One region of the Mesorhizobium sp. RIZ17 genome, then DNA from elsewhere that is predicted to be linked to it. Evidence: riboswitches for the same ligand, from Rfam matches in the RefSeq annotation. Region 1 holds a riboswitch; each other region holds the start of a gene.
What was found. A riboswitch is a leader RNA that binds a small molecule or an ion and turns the genes downstream of it on or off. The one in region 1 is predicted to bind cobalamin.
Positions count from the first base shown of each region.

Region 2: another riboswitch for cobalamin. It lies ahead of metE (5-methyltetrahydropteroyltriglutamate--homocysteine S-methyltransferase); the one in region 1 lies ahead of WDX12_RS31695 (DUF1636 family protein).
Region 3: another riboswitch for cobalamin. It lies ahead of bluB (5,6-dimethylbenzimidazole synthase); the one in region 1 lies ahead of WDX12_RS31695 (DUF1636 family protein).

Region 1 is NZ_CP147861.1:6,495,234-6,498,937, reverse strand. Features, by position in the region: gene WDX12_RS31705 (cobaltochelatase subunit CobN) at 1-682, opposite strand, end outside; gene cobW (cobalamin biosynthesis protein CobW) at 700-1,737, opposite strand; gene WDX12_RS31695 (DUF1636 family protein) at 1,740-2,168, opposite strand; cobalamin riboswitch at 2,209-2,411, opposite strand; gene WDX12_RS31690 (winged helix-turn-helix domain-containing protein) at 2,441-3,640, opposite strand.
Region 2 is NZ_CP147861.1:3,242,603-3,246,306, forward strand. Features, by position in the region: gene metE (5-methyltetrahydropteroyltriglutamate--homocysteine S-methyltransferase) at 1-2,204, opposite strand, end outside; cobalamin riboswitch at 2,321-2,520, opposite strand; partial or broken gene WDX12_RS15530 (cytochrome P450) at 2,795-3,087, opposite strand; gene WDX12_RS15535 (cytochrome P450 family protein) at 3,054-3,704, opposite strand, start outside.
Region 3 is NZ_CP147861.1:4,153,401-4,157,104, reverse strand. Features, by position in the region: gene WDX12_RS19815 (pirin family protein) at 1-663, opposite strand, end outside; gene WDX12_RS19810 (DUF2277 domain-containing protein) at 673-939, opposite strand; gene WDX12_RS19805 (exodeoxyribonuclease VII small subunit) at 1,137-1,388, opposite strand; gene WDX12_RS19800 (histone deacetylase family protein) at 1,392-2,318, opposite strand; cobalamin riboswitch at 2,434-2,610, shown strand; gene bluB (5,6-dimethylbenzimidazole synthase) at 2,654-3,385, shown strand; gene WDX12_RS19790 (hypothetical protein) at 3,386-3,704, opposite strand, start outside.

The sequences.
Region 1 (3,704 bases):
TTGAGTTGGCAGAAGGGGCAACAGGCTCGGTGACGGCTGATCTCCCCCCTTGAGGGGGAGATGTCCGGCAGGACAGAGAGGGGGGCGAAGGATCGCCGACCTTTGAAAGGTTCGGCTTGTCAACAACACCAACTCCCGGCTGGTAAAACCCCGCCTTCGGCACGCTCACCGCTTCGGCGACTACCGCCTCCGCTCCCGCAAGCCGTGCCAGCCTTTCCACCAGCGCCGCCATGTTCGCCGGACCGCCTTCGCGGAAATAGCCGAGCAGGGCGTCGAGCTCGGGGCGCGGCAGGGTCGAGGCCTCGATCAGCCGCTGATCCTCGTCGTGGCTCTCGCCGGGCAACAGCGCGAGCTTGATGCCGCGCTCGCGCGCCAGCGCCGCGAGCTGGTCGCAGCCATAGCGCCACCAATCATAGCCGCCGAGGATGCGGACAAGGATGACCTTGGCATGGCGGGCAACGCTGTCGATCCACAGGTCGACCGACATCGGGTGGCGAAGGTCGCGCAATGCCGCCAGCCGCATCGAGGGCAGCCGCACCGCATCCGCCTTCCAGGCGGCTGCCAGGCCGGCCAGGTCGCTGTCGGTGAAGGACAGGGCCACGACATCCGCAGGCGTTTGCCTGAGGTCGATCGGCTCGGCGAGATCGTCGAGCGAAGCGGATGTGGTGGCGAGGATATGCATCGCGGTCCGAATTTGCCTCAGCCGGCGAGGATACGCTCGATCGCCGGGCGGTTCAGCCCCTTGAGGCCGATGACGACGAGCCGCGAGCGGCGGTCGTCCTCGGCCGTCCAGGCGCGGTCGTAGTAATGGTTGACGCGTGGGCCGACGGCCTGGAGCAGAAGCCGCATCGGCTTGCCGCCGACCTCGACGAAACCTTTGACGCGCAACACGTTTTCCTGCTCGGCGGCAAGGGCGACGCGCTTGGCTAGCTCATCCGGGTTGGAAATCGCGGGGATGTCGAGGACGAAGGAATCGAAATCGTCGTGCTCGTGGTCGAGCTCGTCGTCATGATGGGTCTTGCGGTTCTCGATGTCGTCCTCGACGGCGAGGCCGAGGCCAAGCAGCACGGACGGGTCGACCTTGCCTTGCGCGGTCGGCACGATTTTGACGGCGCGCGCTACGTGCTCGCCGATGACGGCATTGGCGCGTGCCGAGCCGGCCGCATCCATCAAATCGCTCTTCGACAGGATGATCAGGTCGGCGCAGGCGATCTGGTCCTCGAACACCTCCTCGACCGGATCGTCATGGTCGAGGGAATCGTCCGCCGCGCGCTGCGCCTGCAAGGCGTCCATATCGGAGGCGACCCGGCCGTCGGCCAGCGCCGGGCCGTCGACCACGGCAATGACGCCGTCGACGGTGACGCGGCTCTTCACGGTCGGCCACTGGAAGGCCTGGACAAGGGGCTTCGGCAGAGCGAGGCCGGAGGTTTCGATCAGGATGTGCTCGACCTTCGGTGTGCGCGACAGGATCTGGTCGAGCGCCGGCACGAAGTCGTCGGCCACGGTGCAGCAGATGCAGCCATTGGCGAGCTCGACGATGTTTTCCTCCGGACAGGCGTCGACGCCGCAGCCTTTCAGGATCTCGCCGTCGATGCCGACATCGCCGAACTCGTTGACGATGATCGCCAGCCGCTTGCCCTTGGCGTTTTCGATGAGGTTTCGGATCAGCGTCGTCTTGCCGGCGCCGAGGAAGCCGGTGACGACGGTGCAGGGAACACGGGAAACGGAAGCGTTCATGGTCAGTCCTTCAGCATGTCGAGGGGAGGGATGCGGGCAACCAGGCCGCGCTTGAGGGAATCGGGCCGGCCGCGCCAGGGGATCAGGCCGTCGGTCGAGGTGGCGAAGAGCTTTGCGCTGGCGACGAGGTCGGCGCCGCTGGCAGTGTTCAGATCGCCGAAGACGTAGCTCCAGCAGCCGTCGCGCAGCAGCGCGGCGCTCAGCCGGCGCTTGCAATTGCCGAGGCATTCTACGGTGCGGATGCGGATGTTTTCGCCCGATGCGGCGCGGCGCGCGTCCTCGGCAAGGAGGGTTCCGGCGCGCGGATGCGCGTCCGAGCCGGTCTCGTCGCGGCAGGAGGAACAAACGATGACGGTGACGCCAGCCGGCGCGTCGTCGGGCTCGGACGAAAAATCCGCTGCTTTAGCCGGGAAACTGCCGTTGCGATCCAAAACCATGCTCCTTGCCCGGAAAACCCGCCGGGCATTCGGATACTCAAAGTCTCAGACGGCAGGTCTCCTGGCTCGCGGGTCGTCGCCTTGAATGCCGCCTTCCCGGGACATCCCAGTGGTTTTCGGCTAAGGCTCGTCGCTTACAGTTGCGGGGACAGCCGCGGATTTGGGTTTTTGGCCCGCACCGCATTCCCTCTTGGCCCCTGCCGTTGCGGGTAGGGGACCGTCTAGGTCGGATTTAGGCTTTTGCAGGCGGCAGAGTCAACGCGCGGCTACGACACCGCGATGTCGGCCAGCGCCGGCCCGAGGTCACCGGCCGGTGTCACTTCGATCGCCTCCAGGCCGAGCCAAGCCTGCATCTGCTTCAACTCGTCGAAGAGCTGCGCGGCGGTTTCAGGCGGCGCCCCGACTTCGGCATAGGCGGCGTGAACGCGCAGCACTTTGGCCGGCCGGTCGGCCCTCAGATCGACGCGGGCGACGATCCGGTCGCCGAGCAGGAAGGGCAGCACGTAGTAGCCGTACTGGCGCTTTTCGGCCGGGGTGTAGATCTCGATACGGTAGCGGAAGCCGAACAGTTTTTCTGTGCGCGTGCGTTCGAAAACCACTGGATCGAAAGGGGCGAGCAGGGCGCGGGCCTCGATGCGGCGCGGGAAACGGGCATCCTTGTGGAGATAGGCTGTCTTGTCCCAGCCTTCGACCTTCACCGGTAGCAATTCGCCTGTTTCGACCAGTTCCTCGATGCGGTCCTTCGTGTCGCCCGGTGCAAGGCGAAAATAGTCGCGCAGGTCGCCATAGGTGGCGATGCCGTGGGCGCGAGCCGAGATGCGGAGCAATTCGCGATGCGCGTCCTCGACCGAGGGCACGGGCAGGTCAAGCACCGCCTGCGGCAAAACGCGCTCCGGCAGGTCGTAATAGCGTTCGAAGCCGCGCCGGTAGGCGGTGGTGATGCGGCCGGCCCAGAACAGCCATTCGAAGGCGTGCTTGGCCTCGCTCCAGCCCCACCAGCCGCCATTGCCCTTGTGGCCCTCGATGTCGGAGGCGGCGATCGGCCCGCGTTCGGCCACCTCCTTGTAGATCTCCTCGATCAGTTCGCCGCGCTCGCGGCCCCATTTGGCGAGGCCGATATACATTTCGTCGCCCTGCTCGGCGCGCTGCATGCGCCAACGTATCAACGGGTAGGTCTCGACGGGGAGGAACGACGCCTCATGCGCCCAATATTCAAAGACGGCGCGCTTGCGGGTCACCGCGGCGTTGTCGAGCAGCGTAAGCGGGTAGGGGCCGAGGCGAGAATAGAGCGGCATATAATGAGCGCGCACCACGGCGCTGACGGAATCGATCTGCAAGAGGCCGGTTCGCGAAAGCACACGCGCAAGGTGCCGGCGGTCGGGTACTCCTCCCGGGCGAGGGTCGTTGAACCCTTGCGCGCCAAGCGCGATGCGCCTGGCCATGGCGAGCGAGATTTTCTCCTTCATCAAGATGTCCTTGCCGAGATCGTCCGTTGGTTCTTAGCCGGTGATTCCGGCCATGCTAGCAGGC
Region 2 (3,704 bases), 3.3 Mb from region 1:
GACAATCGCTCGCGCGCAAGCATGATGAGGTTGGAAATTTCGCCCACTTCCGGGACCCGCGGCGAGTGAATGTCATAGACGCCGGGACCGATCTCGTTCGGATACTTGAAGGTTCGCAGCGTATCGAGCAGTTCCATCTGCGAGCGCGAGGTTTCAATGGAGATCACATCGGCATCCATTGCAGCAATCGCGTCCACGATGTCGCCGAACTCGGAGTAGCACATATGGGTGTGAATCTGGGTCGCATCGCCAACCGCCGTTGAAGCCAGCCGGAAGCATTCGACGGCCCAGTCGAGATAGGTTTCCCAGTCGGCCTCACGAAGCGGCAAGCCCTCGCGCAGTGCGGCTTCGTCGATCTGGATCATCCTGGCGCCGGCCTTTTCGAGGTCGCTCACTTCATCGCGAATGGCGAGCGCGACCTGGCGGCAGACGGCTGAGCGCGGAAGGTCGTCCCGGACGAAGGACCAGTTGAGGATCGTCACCGGGCCGGTAAGCATGCCCTTCACCGGCTTCGGCGTCAGCGACTGGGCGTATCGCCACCAGTGTAGTGTCATCGGATTTTGTCGCGACACATCGCCAATGATGATCGGGGGTCGCACAAAGCGCGAGCCATAGCTCTGCACCCACCCGTGTTGCGTGAAGACGAAGCCGCAGAGCTGCTCGGCGAAATACTGCACCATATCGTTGCGCTCGAATTCGCCGTGGACCAGCACGTCGAGTCCGATCTCTTCTTGCCAGCGAACGGCGGCTTCAATCTCTTTCTTCAGGAACGCCTCGTAGTCGACGTAACTCAGCTCGCCCTTGGCATGAGCTGCCCGCGCCTTGCGAACCTCGGCTGTTTGCGGGAAGGAGCCGATCGTCGTGGTGGGGAAGAAAGGCAAACCAAACGTGTCGGCCTGAAGCTTGGAGCGCACGTCGAATGCGCTCTTCCGGCGCGACATGGCGACCTTGATGCTGGCGACCCGGCCTTCGACGAGCGGATCATGCACCTTCGCGGATGTCGCGCGAGCGGCGGCAGCCTCAGCCGACGCCTCTAGTTCGGCGGCGACCGCGTCCCGGCCTTCAGCCAGGGCACGGGCGAGCACGACCAGCTCGTCGGTTTTTTGCGCCGCGAAGGCGAGCCACGATTTCACGTCCGCATCGAGTGCCGTCTCCATGTCCAGGTCGATCGGCACATGCAGCATCGAGCAGGACGGGGCGATCTCCACGCGGTCCAGCGGCCAGCCGGCGACGATCGGCTTGATGCGGTCAAGTATGGCAGGCAGGTTCGCGCGCCAGACGTTGCGGCCGTCGATCAGCCCGAGCGAGAGCACAAGTTCCTTCTGCGCGAGCCGGCCGACGGTCTCCAACTGCTCTGGAGCGCGCACGAGATCGACGTGCAGTCCCGCCACGGGCAGAGAAATTGCGGTCTCGAGATTGTCTCCCAGCGATCCGAAATAGGTAGCGACCATGATCTTCAACTCCGGTGCTGCTTTTGACAGCCGGCAGTAGGCGAATTGGAGCGCATCCCGTTCGTTGGGAACCAGATCGACCACGAGCGCCGGCTCATCGATCTGCACCCAATCGGCTCCCGCGAGCTTCAGCCTCCGCAGGAGCTCCTCGTAGACGGGCAGCAGCCGTGGCAGGAGCGCGATAGGGTTGAAACCTTCCTCAGGTGACTTCGCCAACTTGAGAAACGTAACCGGTCCAAGCAGGACCGGGCGCGTGTGGATGCCGAGCACCTTGGCCTCGAGGAAATGATCGACCGGTTTCGCCGACGAGAGGGCAAAGCTCTGATCGTCCGTGAGTTCCGGCACAATGTAGTGATAGTTGGTGTCGAACCATTTGGTCATTTCCATCGCGGCAAGGCCATGCCCGTTGGCCGCATGCTCGTTACCGGCATGTCCACAATCCGCGGCCTGATCTTGGTTGCCGCGCGCCATTGCGAAATAGGTATCGAGTGGGACCTCGCCGTCAGTCCAGGTGTATCGTGCCGGCACGGCGCCGACCATGGCGACGGTGTCGAGCACATGGTCATAAAGCGAGAAATCGTTGGAGGGGATTTTCGACACGCCGCGATCGTGCTGCTCCCTCCAACTGGCGGCGCGTAGCGCCTTCGCCGTCGCGAGCAGGTCGGCAGCGGGAGATTTTCCGGACCAGTAGCTTTCAAGCGCGAATTTGAGTTCCCGCCGTCGACCGATACGCGGCACGCCGAGCGTTGCCACTGGAATGTGTTGAGAGACAGTCATGCCATACCCCGATGGTTGGGGCGTGGGGACAAGGAACGCGCGAGCAGGCGGCACGAAGCCAGGCTACCGCGGCCACCGAGACACCCCGCCCGTGGACGTTGTTCGTCGTGGCAGGTCTCCTGGCTCGCGGGTCAAAGCCTCTGCCCGTCTTCCCGAGGCCGTTCGCCTCAGTGACACCAATGGGCTTGGCTCGCCGCTAACAGTTGCGGGGGCAGCGCCGGCATCGCACCGGCTTCCCTCTTAGCTCCGCTACAGCAGTGCCGCGCGGAGAACCACGACATGCGCACAATCACAGCAGCTTCGCTCCTTGTCAATACATATAACGAGATGTTTATGTGATGATGCGAATAATGCCCTTGCGCTGATCGGTCTCTTTCGCCCAAAGCCGCTTACGATGCCGCCTCTTATCAGTGCAGGCTCGGAGAGATCCTTGTCCCCATCGGCGACGCCGGATCAGATCGAGGTCGCCGGGCTCAAAGGGCGTAAAGTCGGGCCAGGTCGTCACGGTCAGCCGGGAATCCCGGTACTTGTTCCCGCTCGGCTTCGCTCAGCGTGCTTGCGCACTCGCCCATCAGCACGCTGATAACCATGTCCGGAAGCGGAAAGGAGAGGTGGCGCCTCAGGTCGGCGGACTGGGGTGGGCCGCCAGCGTCTCGAACAACTGCGCGGCGATCGCCTCGACCTGCTGCGCGAGCAGCTTCACCCTGCGATTGCTGAAGGCCGGCGCCACGATCGTGCGTAACCGGGCATGCTCGCCCCCCTCGTGCGAGACCAGCCACCCCGGCGAACCGAGAATCACCGAATCCGGGGTGAATGCCGCACTCTCTAAGCGACGGAAGGGCGGAAGCTGACCGGCAGGCGCTGCGGGAAGCGAATGACGTAAGACGGCATGTAGACGACGTCCTCCGCAGCGATGGTCAGCGCCAGATCCTCCAGCCGCCCGAACAGCGCGGGGAAGGCGCAGCGCAATTCCAGGCGCGCCAGCGCAGCGCCCAGGCAGGAATGCGGCCCCTCGCCGAATGACAAATGCGGGTTGTGCCGCCGGGTGACATCGAACCTGTTGGCGCCGGGACCGAAGGCCTTTTCGTCCCGGTTCGCCGCATGGAACGCCATCAGGACGGCATCGCCGCGGCGGACCAGGCATCCGTCGATCTCCACGTCCTGGGTGGCATAGCGGAACGGCAGATTGGCCGCTGAGCTGCCCCAGCGCAGGATCTCCTCGATCGCCTGTGACCACGGAACTTGGCCGCTGCGCACCAAGTGCAGTTGCTGCGGATGCGTCAGCAATGCCAGCACGCCATTGCCGATGACGCCGGCGGTGGTCACGAAGCCCGCAGAGAGCACCATGAACAGCATGTCGATGAGCTCGGTGTCGGAAACGAGCTCGCCTTTGTCACGCGCGACGATCAGGGCCGAAGCCAGATCATCGCCGAGCTGGCCCCGCTTGAGCGCGATCAGGCGACGGAAGAACTCCGG
Region 3 (3,704 bases), 2.3 Mb from region 1:
GACGTCGCCTTCCAGCGTGTAGATGGCGCGCTCCTCTGCATCGGCCGGAATTTTCACGGCAGCACCCGCCGCCAGGCTGAGATCGGCGTAAAGCGTGTCCGAAGCGGTCGCAACGGGCGAGTGGAGGCCTGAGAACGCACCAATGACGACGCGGCCGCTGACGCCCTCGGCATCGATCTGCGGCAAGCTGGCCACCGCGGTGTTCGCGAACACCGGGGCAATCTCCTCTTTGCCGTCAGGCAGCGCCAACCAGGTCTGCAGGCCGGAGACCGACATCGGCGCGCCGCGCAGTTCCTGTGGCGTGCGCTCGGAATGAACGATGCCGCGTCCGGCGGTCATCAGGTTAACGTCGCCGGGCGCGATCACCATTTCGGTACCGAGCGAGTCGCGGTGCCTGATCTTGCCGTCGAACAGGTAGGTGACGGTGGAAAGCCCGATATGCGGATGCGGGCGCACGTCGAGCGCATGACCGGCGCGCAGGATGGCCGGTCCCATGCGGTCGAAGAAGATGAACGGCCCGACCAGACGGCGCTTTGCCGTCGGCAAGGCCCGGCGCACCTCGAAACCGCCGATATCCTTGGCGTTCGGAACCACCATCAGCTCGATCTGGTCGCAGGCGAAGGCATCGCCGGGCTCAGGATCGTTTCCCGGAAAGAAGCTCATGACCGTCCCTCAGGCGAAGCGCAGCGCCGACCTGGCTTTCGCCTTGGCGGCCTCTTCCTCGCGGTTGCGCGGTTCCTGGCTGGTTTCGAGCGAGTCGATCAATTCGCGCGCGATCGCGGCGATCGCCTCCACCGCATGGTGGAAGGCATGTTCGTTGCGCTTGGACGGCTTGGTCGAGCCGCTGAGCTTGCGCACGAACTGAAGCGCAGCATCATGCACTTCGTCATTGGTCGCCGGCGGTTCGAAATTGGCCAGGGTCTTGATGTTGCGGCACATGGCTTGAACTCCTTACCTGCTTGCTCTGCCCCTGCCCGGTCTGAGATCATGCACCGAGGTGTGTTGAGATTCAGGTCAGGCCGAGCCGAAAATGGTGGCTTCCGAGAGCCGGAGCGGAGCGTACTTGAAGTACGTGAGCATCGGAAGCGCAGGGAGTTGCCATTTGCAGGCCGGCCTCACCTGAATATCAATACACCTCAGTCCGCGTCCAGCGGCTCCGTTCCTACCGGCTTGCCGTCGCGCGACAGCCTGATCTTCTCGACCTTGTCCTCGGCGGCCTTCAGCAGCCGGTCGCAGTGCGCCTTCAGCGCCTCGCCGCGCTCGTAGATCCTGATCGACTGGTCGAGCGGGACGTCTCCGCGCTCCAGATCGTCGACGATCTTCTCCAGCGCGTCGAGCGCCTGCTCGAAGCTCATCGCCTTGACGTCCTCATTGCCTTCCACTGCCATACCCTATCCCTTCATCAGCCGCCCGACATGGGCGGCGACTGAAAATGCCAGTCCCTGCAGATCGTAGCCGCCTTCCAGCAGGCTGACGAGCCTGTTGGAGCTGTGGCGCCCGGCGCGCTCCATCAGCTGGCCGGTCGCCCAGTCGAAATCGTCCTCGGTCAGGTTGATCTCGGCCAGCGGATCGCGGTGGTGCGCGTCGAAGCCGGCGGAGATGATGATGAGGTCCGGCGCGAACGCATCGATGGAGGGCAGCACGCGTGACAGGAAGGCATCGCGGAACAGGTCGCTGCCGGTCTGCGGCGCGAGCGGCGCGTTGACGATGTTGCCGGCGCCGGTCTCGCTCTTCGCGCCGGTGCCGGGATAAAGCGGCATCTGGTGCGTCGAGCAATAGAGCACCGACGGGTCGTCCCAAAAAATGTCCTGGGTGCCGTTGCCGTGGTGGACGTCCCAGTCGACGATGGCGACGCGCTCGGCCTGGTGCTTCTTCTGCGCGTAGCGGGCAGCGATCGCGGCCGTGTTGAACAGGCAAAAGCCCATCGCGGTGGTCTTTTCAGCATGGTGGCCCGGCGGACGCGCGGCGACGAAGACATTGGCGGCGCGGCCTTCGAAGACGTCGTCGACCGCGGCGTTGGCGCCCCCGATGGCCGTCACCGCGGCCTGCCAGCTTTTCGGGCTGGCGCTGGTATCGGCGTCGATCGAGACGATGCCGTTCTCAGGGATCGCCGCGCGCACGCGCTCGACGAAATCCTCGGGGTGCGCATAGAGGATGGTTTTCTCGTCGCCTTCGGGCGCCTTGACGCGGTCGAGCGCCGAAAAAGCCTCGTCGTCGAGCACACGCTCGATGGCGCGCAGGCGGTCGGGCCGCTCGGGATGTCCGGGCGGCGTAAGATGTTCCAGGAAGATCGGGTGCGTGTAGAGACGGGTGGCCATGGCGCCTAATCTAGGCACCGGCGGCACGGATGACCATGTTTGAAAGCCGAATGGCTGGGGAAAATTGCGCCAACCCGTGTCGCTGGCACCATTGGCGCAGCGCAAGCTTCGCGGTAAGGTCTCGTCGCTGCCTGGTGCCCGCGACGCGGGAGAATCGGGAACACGGTTGAACTCCGTGGCGTGCCCAACGCTGTGAGGGGGACCGCGCCGGCAAGAGCCACTGTCGATGACGGGAAGGCGCCGGTGCGGGACGATCCCGAGCCAGAAGACCGGCCTGGCAGACATGGTTTTCCGCTTGGTCAGGCGGGAGACTGCTTATCGCAAGGGGAAAAGCGATGACGGCAGCAGCGATCGCCACGAGCGGCGACGACTTTGACCAATTGGCGCGCGACGCGGTCTACAGGGCGATGTTCACCAGGCGTGACGTGCGCAGCCATTTTGTCTCCGACGATCTCGATGACAGCGTGCTGGCGCGGCTGATCACCGCGGCCCATCACGCGCCGTCGGTGGGCTACATGCAGCCGTGGAACTTCATCGTCATCCGCGACGCGGCAAGGCGGCGGCAGGTGCGCGATCTGTTCCTCGCCGCGCGCGAACAGGAACTGCCGGCGATCGAGGCGGAACGGCAGGCGCTCTACCGCAAGCTGAAGCTCGAAGGCATCTGCGAAAGCGCGCTCAACCTGTGCATCACCTGCGACCGGCAGCGCTCGAAAGACTCTCCGCTCGGGCGCTGGCACAACCCCGAGATGGATCTCTACAGCACCGTCTGCGCGGTGCAGAATTTCTGGCTGGCGGCGCGGGCGGAAGGTGTCGGCGTCGGCTGGGTCAGCATCATCGAGACCGAGGCGCTGAAGCAGCTCTTGTCGATCCCGGAGCATGTCACGCCGATCGCCTATCTGTGCGTCGGCCGCGTGTCGCAATTCGCGCCGAAACCGGACCTCGAGGCGCATGGCTGGGGCAAGCGCCTGCCGCTGCCGGAGCTGGTGATGAGCGAGACGTTTCGCGGCGCCGGCGAAGCGCCGCTCAAATCGGCGATTGCGAGGCTTGGGAGCCCGCCGAAGCCGTGATCAAGCGGCCCGAGGCGTATCCCAGCGCGAGCCGCCGAAGGAGCCCAGCGCCTTGTCGCGCAGTTCCCTGAACTTGGACGAGGCCTCGGCGAGCCGGCGGTCCCATTCGGGATTGGGCGTCTGGCCTTCGATGGCTTCGAAATAGACCTGCATCAGCGAGGCGATGGCGAAGGGCTCGATGAAGGCCGCCTTGAAGGCCCAGGCAAACACGATCGCCAGCACGAAGGCCCAGCCGGCCAACTGTCCCGGCATGACCCAGAGGATCGCGGCGGCGGGCGCCAGCATCAACAGGAAGATGACGAAGGACACGCCCCACATG